DNA from 4 places in the Brevibacillus agri genome. Region 2 is predicted to be linked to each of the others. Evidence: riboswitches for the same ligand, from Rfam matches in the RefSeq annotation. Region 2 holds a riboswitch; each other region holds the start of a gene.
The links. Region 2 has a riboswitch for S-adenosylmethionine ahead of BA6348_RS07075 (2,3-diketo-5-methylthiopentyl-1-phosphate enolase). Riboswitches for the same ligand answer to the same signal wherever they lie in the genome.

Region 1: it holds a riboswitch for S-adenosylmethionine, as region 2 does, so the genes downstream of both, metH (methionine synthase) here and BA6348_RS07075 (2,3-diketo-5-methylthiopentyl-1-phosphate enolase) in region 2, are expected to answer to the same signal.
Region 3: it holds a riboswitch for S-adenosylmethionine, as region 2 does, so the genes downstream of both, metK (methionine adenosyltransferase) here and BA6348_RS07075 (2,3-diketo-5-methylthiopentyl-1-phosphate enolase) in region 2, are expected to answer to the same signal.
Region 4: it holds a riboswitch for S-adenosylmethionine, as region 2 does, so the genes downstream of both, BA6348_RS00240 (homocysteine synthase) here and BA6348_RS07075 (2,3-diketo-5-methylthiopentyl-1-phosphate enolase) in region 2, are expected to answer to the same signal.

Annotation. Positions count from the first base shown of each region.
Region 1 is NZ_CP026363.1:3,674,036-3,678,232, reverse strand. It holds gene argS (arginine--tRNA ligase) at 1-474, opposite strand, end outside; T-box leader at 551-811, opposite strand; gene BA6348_RS18070 (hypothetical protein) at 855-1,349, opposite strand; gene BA6348_RS18065 (hypothetical protein) at 1,563-1,841, shown strand; gene BA6348_RS18060 (YjcZ family sporulation protein) at 1,838-1,945, opposite strand; SAM riboswitch class I at 2,156-2,257, shown strand; gene metH (methionine synthase) at 2,374-4,197, shown strand, end outside.
Region 2 is NZ_CP026363.1:1,418,002-1,422,198, forward strand. It holds gene BA6348_RS07065 (methylthioribulose 1-phosphate dehydratase) at 1-614, opposite strand, end outside; gene BA6348_RS07070 (2-hydroxy-3-keto-5-methylthiopentenyl-1-phosphate phosphatase) at 618-1,286, opposite strand; gene BA6348_RS07075 (2,3-diketo-5-methylthiopentyl-1-phosphate enolase) at 1,283-2,497, opposite strand; SAM riboswitch class I at 2,617-2,770, opposite strand; gene BA6348_RS07080 (sigma-70 family RNA polymerase sigma factor) at 2,928-3,446, shown strand; gene BA6348_RS07085 (anti-sigma factor) at 3,443-4,197, shown strand, end outside.
Region 3 is NZ_CP026363.1:1,067,885-1,072,081, reverse strand. It holds gene BA6348_RS05350 (polysaccharide deacetylase family protein) at 1-356, opposite strand, end outside; gene metK (methionine adenosyltransferase) at 502-1,713, opposite strand; SAM riboswitch class I at 1,846-1,946, opposite strand; gene BA6348_RS05340 (S8 family peptidase) at 2,151-4,197, opposite strand, start outside.
Region 4 is NZ_CP026363.1:42,721-46,917, reverse strand. It holds gene BA6348_RS00245 (ArsR/SmtB family transcription factor) at 1-386, opposite strand, end outside; gene BA6348_RS00240 (homocysteine synthase) at 621-1,925, opposite strand; SAM riboswitch class I at 2,015-2,123, opposite strand; gene BA6348_RS00235 (rhodanese-like domain-containing protein) at 2,618-2,929, shown strand; gene BA6348_RS00230 (SCO family protein) at 3,055-3,678, shown strand; gene BA6348_RS00225 (YqzG/YhdC family protein) at 3,679-4,017, opposite strand; gene BA6348_RS00220 (hypothetical protein) at 4,128-4,197, shown strand, end outside.

The DNA of each region.
Region 1 (4,197 bases), 2.3 Mb from region 2:
CACAGGCTGGTAACCGCGTTTTTCCATGATGTTCGCAATCGCGTTTCCGATCACGGTAGAGCGCAGATGGCCCATGGAAAACGGCTTGGCGATGTTCGGCGAGGACAGGTCGATTGGCACTTTGCGGCCCTGGCCTACCTGGCTGCTGCCGTAGGCGCTGCCTTGCTCAAGGATCGTTCCGATCACTTGCGCCGCCACATTTTCCTGATCGAGAAACAGGTTGACGTAAGGGCCGACTGCTTGGGCAGAGCGCAGTGGCGCTCCTTCGATTTTTTCGGCAAGCTCTGTGGCGATCATCGGTGGCGCTTTGCGGAGCGCTTTTGCGAGCTGGAAGCAAGGGAAGGCGATATCTCCCATCGCAGGGTTTGGCGGCGTTTCCAGCATGCCGTAAACTGTTTCTGTTGGGAAGGTGTCCACACCGAGAGAGGTGAGGGCAGCGGCGATTTTTTCCGCGACTTGGTGCTTGTAGCTCATTGTGATTCTCCTTTCAAAATGGGAAAAAGCTTAAGGGACGCAAAAGAAAACAAAAAAACCTCCGCGTCTCCTGGATAAAAGAGACGAGAGGTTGTGCTCCCGCGGTGCCACTCTTGTTGTTTTCGCCTGCATGCGTGCATCAGGCAAAAACCGCTTTGTGCTGCTGTAACGGGCAGGCCCGGCAAAACCCTACGCGATCCGGGCGCGATTTGCTTCGCCGGATGTTCAGGCCGCATCTCCGAGGGGCGCTTCCTCGCGTGGTTCGGCATCGGGCTTCCACCATCCCCGACTCGCTACAGCCTCATTCCAGGAGTACTTTCCTCATCAACGATTCGCTTGTTTCTCTAGCATTATAGCCGTTTTTGGTGCCAGGATGCAACTTACTCTTCGGCTTTTTTCAAAATCTTGTCGAGCTCGGCGAAATATTGCTTCGTCAGCTTTTCTTTTTCTTCCGCGCTCATAGTTTCCGCGTTCATCCACTGCTGCTTGTAAAGCTCCAGTTGCTCCACCATCGCCAGCTCGGCCGCCGCCTCCTCGTCCAGATCGTAGTTCTCGGATGGATCAAACGGAATGAGCCGATTGTCGTTGCCGCTGCGCAGGTAGGGGGAGCGCCAGTTTTCCGGGAAGCGGTACGGCTGCTCGCCGAACATCAGTCCCAGGACGTCATCGGAGTCAATCGGCAGGAAGTGATCGTAGTTGTCCCTGCGGCCCCCTTCCGACAGGTTGATATGGGACAAAAAGTAGCGCAAATAATGTTCTCCTGTTTCGGTATGCTTTACGATGGAGTAGCTTTCAAATTCGGAGCTTTCCAGTTCTTTTATCGTTTCTATACAGGACAGAAATTCGTCCTTTTCACGCGCGAGCAGAGCGTCCATTGTCGATCGTTCCTTTCATCGGTTTGGGTAGCCTCATGATAGCAAAAGCGTTTCGCTCTGACAATGAAGGCAGAGCGGTCAAGTGCCATCCTGTTGAAAAAAGTTAACTAACGATGCTTCTCACAAAAAGCCCGTAGCTGGATCAATGGCGGCGAGAAGGCAACGGTCGCGCCTGCGGCAGCAGAAAAAGTCGCGCAAGCCTTTTGGAAAACGATGGTGGGGGAAGAAGCCGACGTTTACGAGCGCCAGGCGACAGAGGTTTATGCGGATGAGCATTGGCGCAACAGAACGTGGATGAACGTCAGCGACCAGCGGATGGAAAACGGCAAGCCTGTCCCGTATGACGTCCTGACCGTCCAGGTGGACAAGCGTGAGCGCGTCGCCTTTTACGGCAGGCGGTCTGGCTGCGATCGCACTGTCCATGACATGAAAAAAGAGGCTATCCCTTCAAGCCAAGGCAAGGGGGATAGCCTCTTCCTGTCATTTACTTAGCAGTCGTCGTTCGAACACCCGACAATGACCAGCAGGATAAACAGTACGAGCACCAATGCGAAGCTGTCTCCAAAGATGCCGTGTCCGCAGTAAGATGTACTCACGTTTGTTCCCCCTCCTTTCCGTTATGCTACAGTCTATACACGAACGCACAGATTGGCGTGGGCGAATGCCCGGTATGCGCAAAAATGGGCGCAGAAGAGCGGGAAGAGTGTAAAGAATAGACAAATTCTCAATTGACGAAGACTTTTCGCGGTGTTAAGATACTTTCAAACATCAAACCTGAAAGCAAAAAATGAATAGCATAGTAACAACTCTTATCAAGAGAGGCAGAGGGACTGGCCTGATGAAGCCTCGGCAACCGGTTAAAATCCGGTGCCAATTCCAGCAAAGCTACGTGCTTTGAAAGATGAGAGGATGGTTCAGGCGCAAGTGTATCCGCGGACAAATCCTCTTCTTTCAAAGAAGAGGATTTTTTGATGCAAAAAACGGCTGAGAATAAACCGACGCAAGGGAGAAAAGGAGCACGTCAATGAAACCCACTTTTCGCGAACAGCTTTCCCGGAAAATTCTGATTCTGGACGGTGCGATGGGCACCATGCTGCAGCAGGCGAACCTGACCGCCGATGATTTTGGCGGCGAAGCGTACGACGGCTGCAACGAGCTGCTGAATTTGACCAGGCCCGATGTGATTCGCTCCATCCATGAAAAATATTTGGAAGCGGGAGCGGACATCGTGGAGACCAATACATTCGGGGCGACTTCGGTCGTGTTGGCCGAATACGATGTCGCGGACAAGGACCTGGAAATCAATATCGCCGCTGCCCGTCTGGCGAAGGAAGCAGTCGATGCCTACTCCACAGCCGAATGGCCGCGCTACGTGGCGGGGGCGATGGGGCCGACGACGAAAACGCTGGCACTGACAGGCGGCGTCACTTTCGAGGAACTGGTGGAGTCGTACTACCGCCAGGCAAAAGGGTTGATTATCGGCGGGGTGGACGTCCTGTTGCTGGAGACGTCGCAGGATACGCTGAACGTCAAGGCAGGCGGGATCGGCATTCGCCAGGCGTTTGAAGAACTGAACGTAGAACTGCCGGTGATGCTGTCCGGAACGATCGAGCCGATGGGTACGACTTTGGCGGGGCAAAACATTGAAGCGTTCTACATCTCGCTTGAGCACCTGAAGCCCGTGACGATCGGCCTGAACTGTGCGACAGGGCCGGAATTTATGCGCGACCATCTGCGCACGTTGTCCGGCTTGGCCCAATGTGGGGTAAGCTGCTATCCAAACGCCGGGCTGCCGGACGAAAACGGGCACTACCACGAGACGCCGCAAGGACTTGCTGCGAAAATGCGCGCTTTTGCCGAGCAAGGCTGGCTGAACGTGGCAGGCGGCTGCTGCGGAACGACGCCTGACCACATCCGGGCAATGGCGGAGGCGCTCAAAGACTGCAAGCCGCGCCAGGCAACAGAGCAGGCGGTCAGTGCCGTATCCGGCATCGAGGTCGTCTACGTCGAGGACGACAATCGCCCGCTTCTGGTCGGGGAGCGCACGAACGTCATCGGCTCGAAAAAATTCCGCGATCTGATCGCAGCAGGGCAGTACGAGGAAGCGTCCGACATCGCCCGCGCCCAGGTGAAGCGCGGGGCGCACGTCATCGACATTTGCCTGGCTGACCCGGATCGCGACGAGTATGCGGACATGGAAAAGTTTTTGCAGTTCGTCGTGAAAAAGGTCAAGGCTCCGCTCATGATCGACTCGACAGACGCGAAAGTGATGGAGCTGGGCTTGCGTTATTCCCAGGGAAAAGCGATTCTCAACTCGATCAACCTGGAGGACGGACTGGAGCGCTTTGAAGAAGTGGCTCCGCTAATCCGCAAGTTCGGGGCGGCCGTCGTCGTCGGGACGATCGAGGAAGCCGGAATGGCGATCACCCGCGAGAAAAAGCTTGAGGTCGCGAAGCGCTCCTATGACATATTGGTCAACCAGTACGGCATCCCGCCGCAGGATATCATTTTTGACCCGCTCGTCTTTCCGGTAGGGACGGGAGATGAACAGTACATCGGCTCCGCGCGGGAGACGGTGGAGGGGATTCGCCTCATTAAAGAAGCGATGCCACAGTGCAAGACGATTCTTGGCGTCAGCAACGTTTCCTTCGGTTTGCCGCCAGCGGGACGCGAAGTGCTCAACGCGGTGTTTTTGTACCATACGACGCTCGCCGGACTTGATTTTGCCATCGTCAATACGGAGAAGCTGGAGCGCTACGCTTCGATCCCGGAGGACGAGCGCAAGCTGGCGGAAGCGCTGCTGTTTGAAACAAACGACGAGACATTGGCAGCCTTTACGGAGTTTTAC
Region 2 (4,197 bases):
AGCCAGCGGGCGTGGTACTCGAACAGAAATTCAAATGCTTCCAGGTGGCGCTTCGCTTCAAAGTCGTTGCCGCCCCAGGCGTAAATGCCGTGGTTGCGGATGAGCACGCCCGGAATTTCCGGGGTGATGACTTTTTCAATCGCGGCGGCCAGGGTCGGAATATCGGCAAAGTTCTCAACAATCGGAACAGTGATACGCGCGTTTTCCTCCCAAATGCCCAAGCCTTTAATCAGCTCTTGCCCCTGGATGGAGAAGGCGCGCTGGCCGAAGTACAGCTCGGAGATGAGGTTGTTCCAGACGGTATGGACGTGGAAGCAGGCACCTGCCTGCGGGAACTTTTGATAGACGACGGCGTGGATCAACGTCTCTGCGGACGGCTTGAGCGAAGTCGCGTCTACAGGGCGGGAATCTCGATCGACTACGAGGTAGTCTTCCGGCGACAGCTTGGTCTTGTCTTTGCCGCTTGCGGTTACGGCAAATTGCAGCGGCTCGTTCTGGATTTTGATCGAGAGATTGCCGCTGGTACCGGGAAACCAGTCCCGGCGGGCAAATGTCAGCTTGGCGTCGTCCAGACGGCGAAAAGCGTCCAGACGTTGTTCGAGTGTTGCGGTCATGGATTAGACAACCTCCTGTTTCAGTTCGGTCAGCGTGCCAATCACGTCGTGGAAGGTCGCGAATGTGCTGTGCGGCAGCGCAAGCTCCTGTGCCTTCTCGGCGAGGAAGGAGCGGGCGATGACGTAGTCGGCGATCTTTGCGCCAGCCAGGTCCGTGATCGAATCGCCAATGACGACGCGATAGTGAGTGGCAGGGTCGTAGCGGCGAATGATGGTCGTCTTGCACATGCCGCAGCCGTTTGTGCATTGCTCGTCGCAGGAGTGCGGCCACGTGATCGTGATGTTCTCGCCGGAGAAGTCGCTGCCGTTGCAGTAGATCGGGACACCGCTAAGGTCAAACGGAGCGAGAATCGGCTGGACGAAAAAGTCGATGCCGCCGCTCGTAATCAAAAGCTCGATGCCTTCCTCGCGGCAAAAGCGGACGAAGTCAGCGAAGCCGGGGCGAATCGTAGCCTCCTGGACGATGTAGTCTACAATATCCTGGCGCAAGGAAGAAGGGAGCAACTGAAACAGCTTGCCGACGCCTTCCTGTACGCTTATTTGTTGCGAAAGAATTTGTTTGGTGAGTGCTTCCCATTCGGGGGGAGCGAACTTTTTCACAATCGCGACGATGTTGTCTTTTTCCGTAATCGTTCCGTCGAAATCGCAGAACAGCACGAGCTTTTTGCTCATCGTGCGCCACCCCACTTTTCCAGGGCGATGGCAAGCTCAGGCGATCCGGCAGCGGCTTCTTCCAGGCTGCGCCCGGCAGTGACGGCAGCGATTGCGTCGACAAAAGCTTTCGCTCCGGCCGTCGCGCCGCCGGGGTGGCCGTGAATGCCGCCGCCCGCGTTGACGATTTGGTCGAGACCGAAGTCCTGATACAACTGCGGCACGAGTCCGGGATGAATGCCTGCGGACGGAACCGGGAACGAGCGGCGCACGCCCTCCAGCGGCGTCGTCAAGTTGTGGGCGAGTTGCAGCGCTTCTGTCTTGTCCAGCGCCACGTTGCCGTACGGAGACGGGAACAGCACCAGGTCTGCGCCGGCGATCCGCATCAAGGTGCCGAGCAGAAGCGGCGTGGCGATGCCGTAGTCAGGCGACGGATAGTACGCGCCTGCGAGCGCCGGGTGCGCCATGATCGGGACGTTGACATCCGGATCGGCTGCCAGGCGGTGCAGGGCATCGAAGCCGAAGGCCAGCACGTTGAACAGCAGGCAGTCGGCGCCCGCTTCGACCGCGCGTTTTGCCTTTTCGTTCAGCTCGTTGATCGGCCCGGTCAGGTTGGCGGCGTAGAGGACAGGCTTGCCTGTCTCGGCTTCGGTCTCCAGGGCGATCTGTTTGAACGCCTGGATGCGCTCCAAAAACGGTGCGCGGTCGTCCGCGAAGAAAATTTCGTCATCTTTGACCAAATCGACGCCGCCCTGCGCCTGTGCTTTAAATTGCGTTTTCAGATCGTCGAACGGCAGGCCGAGGCAAGATTTGAAAATGCTCATCAGGAGCGGACGGTTTTGGGCGTCCAGTCGTCCGCGCAGTCCGTCTATGCCGAACTTCGGTCCGGGAAAAGCCTGGAGGAACGAGTCGGGAAAAGCGATGTCGACTAGCTTGATTTTTCCGTCCATCGAGAGCTTTCCGAAAATTCCGGTCAAGAGCGAAGGAATGTCGCTGGTGAAGTTGCGGGGCGGGTAGCTGACGGTAATCAGCCCGCGCACATCCCCGTTTTCCAATGTTTCCAGCGGAGTGGCGCTGACGGCTTCGCCTAGGTACGGCGCCAGCTCCGCTTGCTTGGCAGCGGGCAAGTCCGTCCAGGAGCCGACCGTCATGCCGACTGCGATGGCAGCGGCTTTTTTGTTCAAGTCTTTGGCTTGTGTCAAATAGGTGACGAGGATGCGTTGCTCACTCATGCTAGTCCTCCTTGGCAGCTTGAAAAGCTGTCGTGGTCGTTTCGAAACATGTAATCATGCAAAAAAGCCTCCCCACTTGAGCGGGGAGGCGGTTGTCGACTATGAAAACGTCTCGTCTCCTCTCATCTCTCGGGTCAGTAGCCGGAACAAAAAAAGCTCCGACTCTTATCCGTTGGAATTAGCACCGTTTCGCTATTTTTGGTCGAACGCAAAAAAATAGCGCCGGTTGCCGGGCATCATAGGGCCAGTCCCTCAGCCAGCTCGCGATAAGAGTTTATGTGGTTCACACGTCATCTATCCGTGTGCGATACACCCATGATATGCCTTCTCGTTCCGCTAGTCAATCTTTGTTTTTCCGAGAATGTGCATCTGCTCACAGGGAAAAGGAGGCAGCAAGTGAAACTTTTTTACTCAGCGTGCGTGGTATCGGATGAAAGGGTGTGGAGGCATTGGGAAAGTAGGCTTGGAGGACGTGTACCAGTTGCACGTAAACGATATATACCGCTATCTTTTCCGGCTCACACGCGATCGGAGGCAGGCGGAAGACTTGACGCAGGAGACTTTTTTTCGCGCGTATGCCTCCCTGGATGACTATCACGGGGAAAAAGTGCGGCCGTGGCTGTTCAAGGTAGCATACCACGCCTTCGTGGACTGGCATCGCAAACAGAAGCGGCGGCCAGTCGATTACGTCGGGAGCGTGCCGGAACGACTGGATGCTTCCGCCGTCGATCCCGCTGACCAGCTCGTGAACCAGGAGTTGTGGGAGGCGGCATCCGCCTGTTTGGAGCGGCTGCCGGAAAAGCAGCGACAGGTGATTTTGCTGTCGGCGATGCAGTTTTCCTACGCGGAAATGGCGGAGGTGCTGGGAATCGAACTGGCGGATGTTAAGCGCTCCCTGTTTCGGGGACGGCAAAAGATGCGGCAACTGTGGAAGGAGGAAGGGCTATGACGAACCAAAACGGGGATGACCGCGAGCAAAAACTGCTTGCTTACCTGAGAGGGGATTTGACGGGCGAGGAAGCGAAACGGCTGGGCGAGGAACTGGCAGACGATGAAGAGTACGGGAAGCGGCTGGAACGGCTATTGCTCGGGGAAGAACAAGGGACAGACGGCAAGCAGGAGGTTGCGCCAGGGCTTTCGGAAGCAAGACAGCGGGCGATCGTCCGCCGGGGAAAGTGGAAAAACAGGCTGACGACCTCCTTCTATGCCTTCGCGATTCCTTGCCTCGCGGGTGTGCTCTTGCTGTTCGTAAACGGCTGGGTGGGAAGGCTGATGCATGACGATTTGTTCCGGGTGGCACGGGACATGGTCAATTTTACCCAGCCTGGCGTGAGCGTGGGCAGCAGCGGCTCGCAGGTGGGGCTGTTGTACGGCAGCATCGACATGGAGCTGCGAGAGCAGGTTGGCAACGAGGCCAAAAGCGCTGGCCGCTTTCGGAGCACGAATGTGCTGTGGAACGTGAGCGCCAGACCGGAGTGGACAGGGGGCGTCCGGGAGCAAAAGCTGTTTTTCCGCTACCCGCTATCGGCCGGAGAACCGGAAGAAGACACGTCCTTTTTGCGCACGCCTGCCTGGACGACGCTGGAAAAGCTGCCGGAAGGAACGGTTTCCCAACTGGCGATCTCGTTTGACAGCTTCCTGACGTATGAGCAGTATGTCGAGCTGGTTTCCCGCCATGTCAGCAGCTACAACCAGGAGAC
Region 3 (4,197 bases), 350 kb from region 2:
TCATCCAACGAGATCGGCTGCAAGTCGTTTTCGTGCAAAAACGACATATGTTTTGCAAATTGCTCAGGCGAAATGACGTAGCGCTGGCCTGATGCATCCGTGACATGGTGATACGTCAGGACGACTACCTGATTGTTATACCACTTTTTCGGCTTTACCGTTGCTTTTTCGTTCTGCGTGACGTTTGGCTCAGCAATTTCCGCCTCGCTTATGCTTATAGACGTATCTACTTGGGGAAAAGGTTGCACTTTTTGGGCATTCTTTTTTGATTGGTAAAATTCACCAATCCCCAATGCAGACATAACCAGCAATAAAGAAATAACAAATACGGTCAGGAAGAGCCTTTTGTTCGGCAAAGAAACCCCTCCTCTACTTCCTCACTAGGAGATTCGACACAGTCCTACATTTTCCCTTCGCTTAAAGCCCACCAATAACTGGAAAATTTTTCCCCGTAATAAAAAAAGAGCCCAGTAGCTTTACCAGGCTCTTTCTTTGTCGTTCTTATTTTGCCAGTTGCGCAGCTTCTTGCTTCAGAACTTCTGCTTTGTCTGTTTGCTCCCAAGGAACATTCAGGTCATTGCGTCCAAAGTGGCCATAAGCCGCTGTTTGTTTGTAGATAGGGCGACGCAGGTCGAGCTGCTTGATGATGCCAGCCGGACGCAGGTCGAAGTGTTTGCGCACCAGTTTCACCAGATCTTCTTCGGAAACGGTTCCTGTACCAAAAGTATCAACAGCGATGGATACAGGCTGCGCTACACCGATTGCGTAAGCCACTTGCACTTCGCATTTGTCAGCCAGGCCAGCAGCCACAATGTTTTTCGCTACGTAACGAGCAGCGTAAGCGCCGGAGCGGTCTACTTTTGTCGGATCTTTACCGGAGAACGCGCCGCCGCCGTGACGAGCGTAGCCACCGTAAGTGTCTACGATGATTTTGCGGCCAGTCAGACCAGCGTCCCCTTGAGGTCCGCCGATTACGAAGCGGCCAGTCGGGTTGATGAAGTATTTGGTGTCAGCGTCCAGCAGCTCAGCCGGAACAACTGGTTTGATAACTTGTTCGATGAGGTCTTGCTTGATTTGCTCCAAGGTAGTCTCAGGAGCGTGTTGAGTCGAAATCACGATGGTGTCGATGCGAACTGGCTTGTCTCCATCGTACTCAACCGTTACTTGCGTTTTGCCGTCAGGACGCAGGTAGGCGAGTGTGCCGTTTTTGCGAACTTCAGTCAAGCGGCGAGCCAGCTTGTGAGACATGCTGATCGGCAGCGGCATCAGCTCAGGTGTTTCGTTGCAAGCAAAGCCGAACATCAGACCTTGGTCACCTGCACCGATCGCTTCGATCTCAGCGTCGGTCATTTTGCCTTCGCGCGCTTCCAAAGCCTGGTCTACGCCGAGAGCGATGTCAGCGGATTGCTCGCCGATCGCAGTGATTACGCCGCAAGTGTCAGCGTCAAAGCCGAACTTCGCACGATCATAACCGATCTCACGGATCGTTTCGCGCACCAGCTTTTGGATGTCCACATACGTGTTGGTGGTGATTTCACCGGCTACGAGAACCAGCCCGGTAGTTACGGAAGTTTCGCAAGCTACGCGAGCGTTTGGATCCTTGGCCAAAATGGCGTCCAGGATGGAGTCGGAAATTTGGTCACAAATTTTATCCGGATGTCCTTCGGTTACAGACTCAGATGTGAACAGACGACGACCTTTTTGCAAAGCCATGAGAAAATACCTCCTTTGACCTCATACAAATAGTTTGGTAGCCGAGTCAGGATTTTATCGACGTAAACGCAAATAAAAAACCTTTTCCATCTTTTGGAGGAAAAGGTTTGAGCGCTTTTAGCTTCCTTCATCCTCTTATCGGCCAGAACAGATTTCCGTCCTGCTGGTTAGCACCGCTCCAGACGGTTGCCGGGCTTCATAGGGCCAGTCCCTCCGCCTGCTCTGGATAAGAGTATCCATTACGGATTATAGAATAATTGTTTTTTGAGGTGGTGTCAATAGACTTTTGCCAGAGCACCTCTTTGGCCGAAATCGCCCTGTACAAAACGCTGTTGGAATCGCCTGCGGGAAGCGTCTGAGGTGATCGAAGCCGCGTTTTCACAAGGACGATATAGCCATGCCATGCGTCTGTCGAACGCAAAGCGGAAAATTTTTTCTTACACTTGATACGATTTGGCGATTAATACAACAACCTCGGCCCGCGTAGCGCTGCCCTGTGGCTTGAAGAGCGAACCGTATCCGTTTAGCCAGTTTCTTGCCGTCAAAGCGCCGATCGCCGGTGCTGCCCAATGGCCGGCCGGAACATCGCGATAGCTCGGTGCGCTGCTGCTGTTCAGAGCCACGCCCTTCGCCCTGGCGATCATCGCGGCCATTTCCGCCCGCGAAACAGCTTGGTCAGGCTTGATCTGACTGTTTGGATACCCCTTCAAGACTCCGAGCTGATAAGCCACTCCAAGGGTGTTGTACGCCCAGTGCTTTTTTGGCAAATCAGAAAACACTTCCCGTCCGGAATACGCGCTGGCTACCTTCGAGCCGGTTGCGCGCATCGCCTGCAGCAGCATTGTGGCAAACTGCGCACGAGTTACTGCCTCGTTAGGCTTGAACGTCGCATCGCCGAAGCCTTGGACAATTCTTTTGGAGCTCAGCCTGGCGATCTCTGTGCGCGCCCAATGGTCGGAAATATCCCGATACCCCGAAACGAGGGGCTGCTGCGTGACTGTCAATTTGTACGCATCGTACTTGAACGGAATGCCGCTGTTCAGGCGCACGTAATACTTGCCTTTTGGCAACCGCAGGCTGAAAATCTCGCTGCCCCGATCGGACAGCTCAGCCACTTCGTTTGTCGAAGCGAGCGCGTAGTTCATGTTTTTCTCGCTGTAAAGAGCGATGCGAAAACCGCTGGATACCGGAATAAACGGGGCTCGAATCGTGACGTACGAGTCTGTATTGAGCGTAAATTGAAACCAGTCTGCATCCGAAGCCGTCGGAATCGTTCCGGTCATGACCCCTCCGGCGGCTAGCGGCGACGCCCTGCTGTACGTATCATTCGGCTCGTTCAAATCTTTTTTCAGCGGGGTGAACCCGAGATCCAGACGATATTCGCCGTTCACCGCATTTTGCTGATACTCGCTGACCCGAATGTAGTATTTTCCCGGGGAGACTTCCTTGCTCGCACGCTCGGACGGATTATCGCGATCGACGTTGTCGTAGAGCGGGTCCCAAACCGTATTTTTTCCGGTTTCCTGCTTTCCTATGGCAAGCACCAGGTCCACCCGCTTGTTGTCGGGAGTCACCGTCACATCCATATGCCCGTATTCGCGGACGTAGTAGGAGAACCAGTCCTGGTCGCCCTCCTGGTGGAAGTTGCCCGTGACGCTGATCTGGTTGCCTACCAGCGGCCTTGCCGTCGCCATCGTATCGTTTGGCTCATTGCGGTCCGGGTTGATCGTGAACTTGCTCGTCAGCACGTAGGCAAACGAGTTGACGCCGCCGTTTCGCATCAGCTTGATGTTCATCCTGCCCGCTTTTGCCGGGACGGTAACGGTATCCCCGTTTCCAAAATACTGCGTAATCGGCGTTCGGTTTTCCGGGTAAAAGGTAGCCGCCATGGCGGAGGATACCCCGGAGTTAATCGTCGCCGTAAAGCTGACTTTTCCGTCATACGGCACATCCATTTTAAACCAGTCTACCGTGTCGTTTGGCCCCAGGTTGCCGCGTATTTGCTGTTCGATAGGGAATGCTTTGGCTCGCTGCAAAGAGTTGTTCGGCTCCAAAAAGTCGCCGGAGAGCGCGCTGCGCACTGCCTTGTTCACGTCCAGCAATCCGTAGCCTGTTTGCCGGTCCCAGCCGCTCTCGCCGAGGTCTGTAGCCGTCTGGTAAAGCATTTGCCTCACATCCAGCGCCGTCAGCTTTGGATAGCGGGCCAAAATCAGGGCCGCCGCTCCCGCCACTTGAGGCGCTGCCGCTGACGTACCGGAAAACGATCCGTACTTTCCGCCCAGCTTCGTCGTATATACGTTAAGCCCCGGCGCCACAATGTTTAACTCAGGCCCCGTGTTCGATTGATAAATCGCCTGGTTTTTCCCATTCACGGCCCCAACCGCAACGACTGTCGGGTAGGCAGCCGGATAGGCGACGCGGCTTGCTTCGTTTCCGCTGGCAGCGACGAGGACGGCTCCGCTTCTCTCCGCACGGTCAATGGCC
Region 4 (4,197 bases), 1.4 Mb from region 2:
CTGCTTCCTTGCGCGGCTTTTCGCCGGGAAGCTTGCTGCGCTTCGCCCAAAAAAGGCAGTGCCTGGTAGCGCAGCTCTTCCTCTGGCAACTGCCTGACGTAGCCAAGAAACGACTTCAGCTCGGCAAAAGGCTGCTGGCGGTACTGGTGAAGCAGATGCAAAAGCGTCTTCCATGTGTTGTGCGCCTTGGCGTAAGCGACCTCGCGCTGGACAGCAGGAGGCAGCGCCTCGATTAGCTCGCGCCAGTGGGCGGGCGGCTGCTCCAGCGTGTGATGAATCTGCTCGTAAGTGGCAACGGCGATGCCCAGCGCTGCTTCAAAAAGCGGCGAAAAGGCGAATTGCACCTCGTAGGTCGTGCGTTCGCTCCCGATGTTCCATACTTTCAAGAGGGGATCATCCTTCCAGTATTTGTAGTACGTCTCATTCTAAATGTTTTGAATTGTAAATTCAATATTTTTCGTATGACTGGTTAGATGGATTTCGAACCAGAATCGTTGAGTGTGGCAGGAAGAGGGGCGAGCGCCTGAAAGCAGCAAGCAGAAGACAGCACCCGAAAAAAGAAAAGCGGCACGCCTCTCCCGCGAGAGTTGCGTGCCACTTTTTACGAGACAAAAGCAAACTTAGTTGACAGTAGAAGGTTGAACGGCGCGTTGCAATGCCTGCTCCAGATCGCCGATGATGTCGTCGATCGCCTCTGTGCCCACCGACAGTCGGATCAGCCCTGGCGTGACCCCGGCAGCCGCCTGTTCTTCCTCATTCATCTGCTGGTGCGTCGTGCTGGCCGGATGGATGACGAGCGACTTGGAATCGCCCACGTTGGCCAGGTGCGAGAACAGCTTCACGGATTCAATCAGTGTTTTGCCTGCCTTCACGCCGCCGCGAATGCCAAAGGTGAGGATGGCGCCAGCGCCTTTTGGCAAATATTTTTGTGCCAGCGCGTAGTTGGCGTCACCTTCCAGGCCAGGGTAGCTGACCCACTCGACCGCTGGATGCGCGGCGAGGAATTGGGCTACGGCCAGGGCGTTCTGGCTGTGGCGTTCCATGCGCAGGTGCAGCGTCTCCAGACCTTGCAGGAACAGGAAGGAGTTGATCGGGGCCACGGCTGCGCCGATGTCGCGCTGCAGTTGGACGCGCGCCTTGATGATGTAGGCGAGCAGTCCGACTGCTTCCGTATAGACGACGCCGTGGTAGCTCGGGTCTGGTGTCGTCAGGCCCGGGAATTTGCCGTTGTTCCAGTCGAACTTGCCGGAATCGACGATGATGCCGCCGATCGCTGTGCCGTGCCCGCCGATGAACTTGGTCGTGGAGTGGACGACGATGTCTGCGCCATGCTCGAATGGACGGCACAGGATCGGCGAAGCGAACGTGTTGTCCACGATCAGCGGCACGCCGTTTTCGTGCGCGATGTCAGCGATTGCCTGCAAGTCCGCCACGTCAATGCGAGGGTTGCCGATCGTCTCGCAAAAGAGCGCCTTTGTTTTCTCATTGATGAACGCCCGGAAGTTTTCCGGATTGGACTGATCGACAAAGTGAACCTTGATGCCAAGACGCGGCAAAGTGTGCGCAAAAAGGTTGTACGTACCGCCGTACAAGCTGCTGGATGCGACAATTTCATCCCCGGCTTGGGCGATGTTCAAAATGGAAAAGGTGATCGCTGCCTGACCAGAGGAAGTTGCCAGAGCACCGACGCCGCCTTCCAGGAGTGCCACGCGCTTTTCAAAGGCGTCCTGGGTCGGATTCATGATGCGGGTGTAAATGTTGCCGAACTCTTTTAAGCCAAACAGGTTGGCGGCGTGCTCCGTGTCGCGGAAGACGTAGGAAGTCGTCTGATAGATCGGAACGGCGCGCGAGCCTGTTACGGGATCTACTTCTTGTCCACCATGTACAGCGAGGGTTTCCGGTTTCCATTGTTGCTGGTCAGACATGCTTATCTCTCCTTTATATATGGGGATTAGGGATAAAAAAACGGAGCATTCCTCTGAGGAGAAGAAGGCTCCGGCTATACACGGGTGTGCACTCATCTCTCAGAATCTATGGATTCTGCAGGAATTAGCACCGCGCAAGGCACGCTTGCTGGTTGCCGGGTTTCACAGGGCCTGTCCCTCCACCGCTCTTGATGAACTGTTGCTTCAGTTGTTGTCATAATTGTATGAAAAACCACACTTCGCTGTCAATAATCAATAATGAGTTATCAGGTTGGATTTGGTGGGATTGAGGCGTTGAGAGATTTGTTCATGCTCACCCGTTCATGCTGTTTCCCATGACGTCCAAAGTACCTGTGTGATACGCCTTGTTGACGTGGTTTGCAGGCTGATGCCCCGCACTCCAAGGGTGCTCTGCGTTTCTTGCACCCGCCTTTTTCCAAACCAAAAAGAGAATGCTGTTTTGTATAGTAGTCTTCATATATAGAATGGTTATTTTTGTAAATGTGTCACCCGCCTGTACCGACCAACCATCTCCCTGTCCAAAAACAAACCCACCCTCACACTGTCACAAATTTGTCCCTATATCTCCGCGCTTTCGCCGCCCGCGTCGTTAGAAAATGGCATGGCCCTATGATATGATGGGAGTGGCAGAAAACGACCAAACGATTGTACATATAGGAGGAACATACGCGATGAGCCATGGCGTGAAGGAAATTACCCCGCAGGAGCTGCTGGAAAAGCTCGCGGCCAACGAAAAGCTTCAGGTGATTGACGTGCGTGAGGTGGAGGAGTGGAACGAAGGCCATATCAAAGAAGCCAAGCTGATTCCGCTCGGCTTTTTGCCGCATCGCATCGACGAGCTGGACAAGGAGATCCCGGTCGTCATGGTGTGCCGCAGCGGTGCGCGCAGCCACAGAGCGACCGAATATTTGTGTGAGCTTGGCTTTGACGCTGCCAATATGGTCGGCGGCATGCTGGCTTGGCCTGGCGAGAAGGAAGTGTAAGCCGTACGGTCCATACGGTCACGACCGCACTGGCAACGCCGAGACGTTTTCCACACAAAAAGAAACATGCGCTTTTACGCGGTATAGCGGCGGACGCATGAGAGAAGCAGGGGAGGAAGAAAATCGTGAGTGAGGGAGCACAGCAACAAGGATCCGCGTTGCAGCGCCATTGGTTTACGGTGCTCGCAGGCGTGATTATCCTCGCGATTGTAGGCGTGTTGGGCTACAAATACATGGCAAAAGAGCCGATTCCCGTGATGAAGCCGATTGCCGATTTTACGTTGGACAACAGTGACGGCACTTCGTTTACGTTTTCGGAAGGCAAAGGCAAGGTGCGGCTGGTCGAGTTCATGTTCACCAACTGCCCTGACATTTGCCCGGCGACGACGTACAACATGTCCAAGCTGCAAGAGCAGCTCAAGGAGAAAAAGCTGTTCGGCGACAAGGTCGAGTTCATTTCCATCACCTTTGACCCGGATTTCGACACGCCAGAAGTGTTGCAGCAGTACGCGGCGAAGTTCAAGGCGGATCAGAGCGGCTGGAAGTTTTTGCGCGGCGATGCCCAGGCGGTGGAAAAGGTGACGAAGGATTTCGGGATTGCCGTATTGAAGCAGCCTGACGGTTCCTTTGCCCATACCGCCCGCATGTTCCTCGTCGATGGCGATGGAAACATGCGCCGCGCCTACGGCATGGCAGCCGACATGGACATGGAGCAGATGCTGAAGGAAATGGAGCAGCTTGCGGACTAATCAGGCTGATTCCTCGTACGTGATCTGCACGACATGCTCGGTTTGATTTTCAAATTCAATATGCACGAGTAACGCCCACCTGCGATTGCCCTCCTGGAGCAAGAGTTTGAACGTCTCCTCTGACGTGGTGGGCGTTTTTGCTGTGCGCCCGACGTGCAGGTAGTCGACGATCTGGGCATGCGGATATTTTTTCATCGTCTCCTGCATCGCCAATCTGCCCCATTTGGCATATGGCGGCTGGGCGCAGGCAGGGGCATACTGGAAGAAGAATAACAGCAGGCTTGCTGCGATGGCGGTCAGGACGCTTCGCGCGAGGCGAACGGATACAGAGGCTTGCATGGCGTAAGACCCCCTTTTTTGTATTGGAAAACAAGCTTGCCCTCTATTTTGAAGCCTTTTTTTCATGTCATTCGTAGAAAATATTTACAATTTGGAAAGCGGGGGATTTCATGTACTACTTGCTCATTCCCTTATTTGGTGTTCCGCTCATCCTGGCGATTTTTGCGCTGCGCTCTCGCC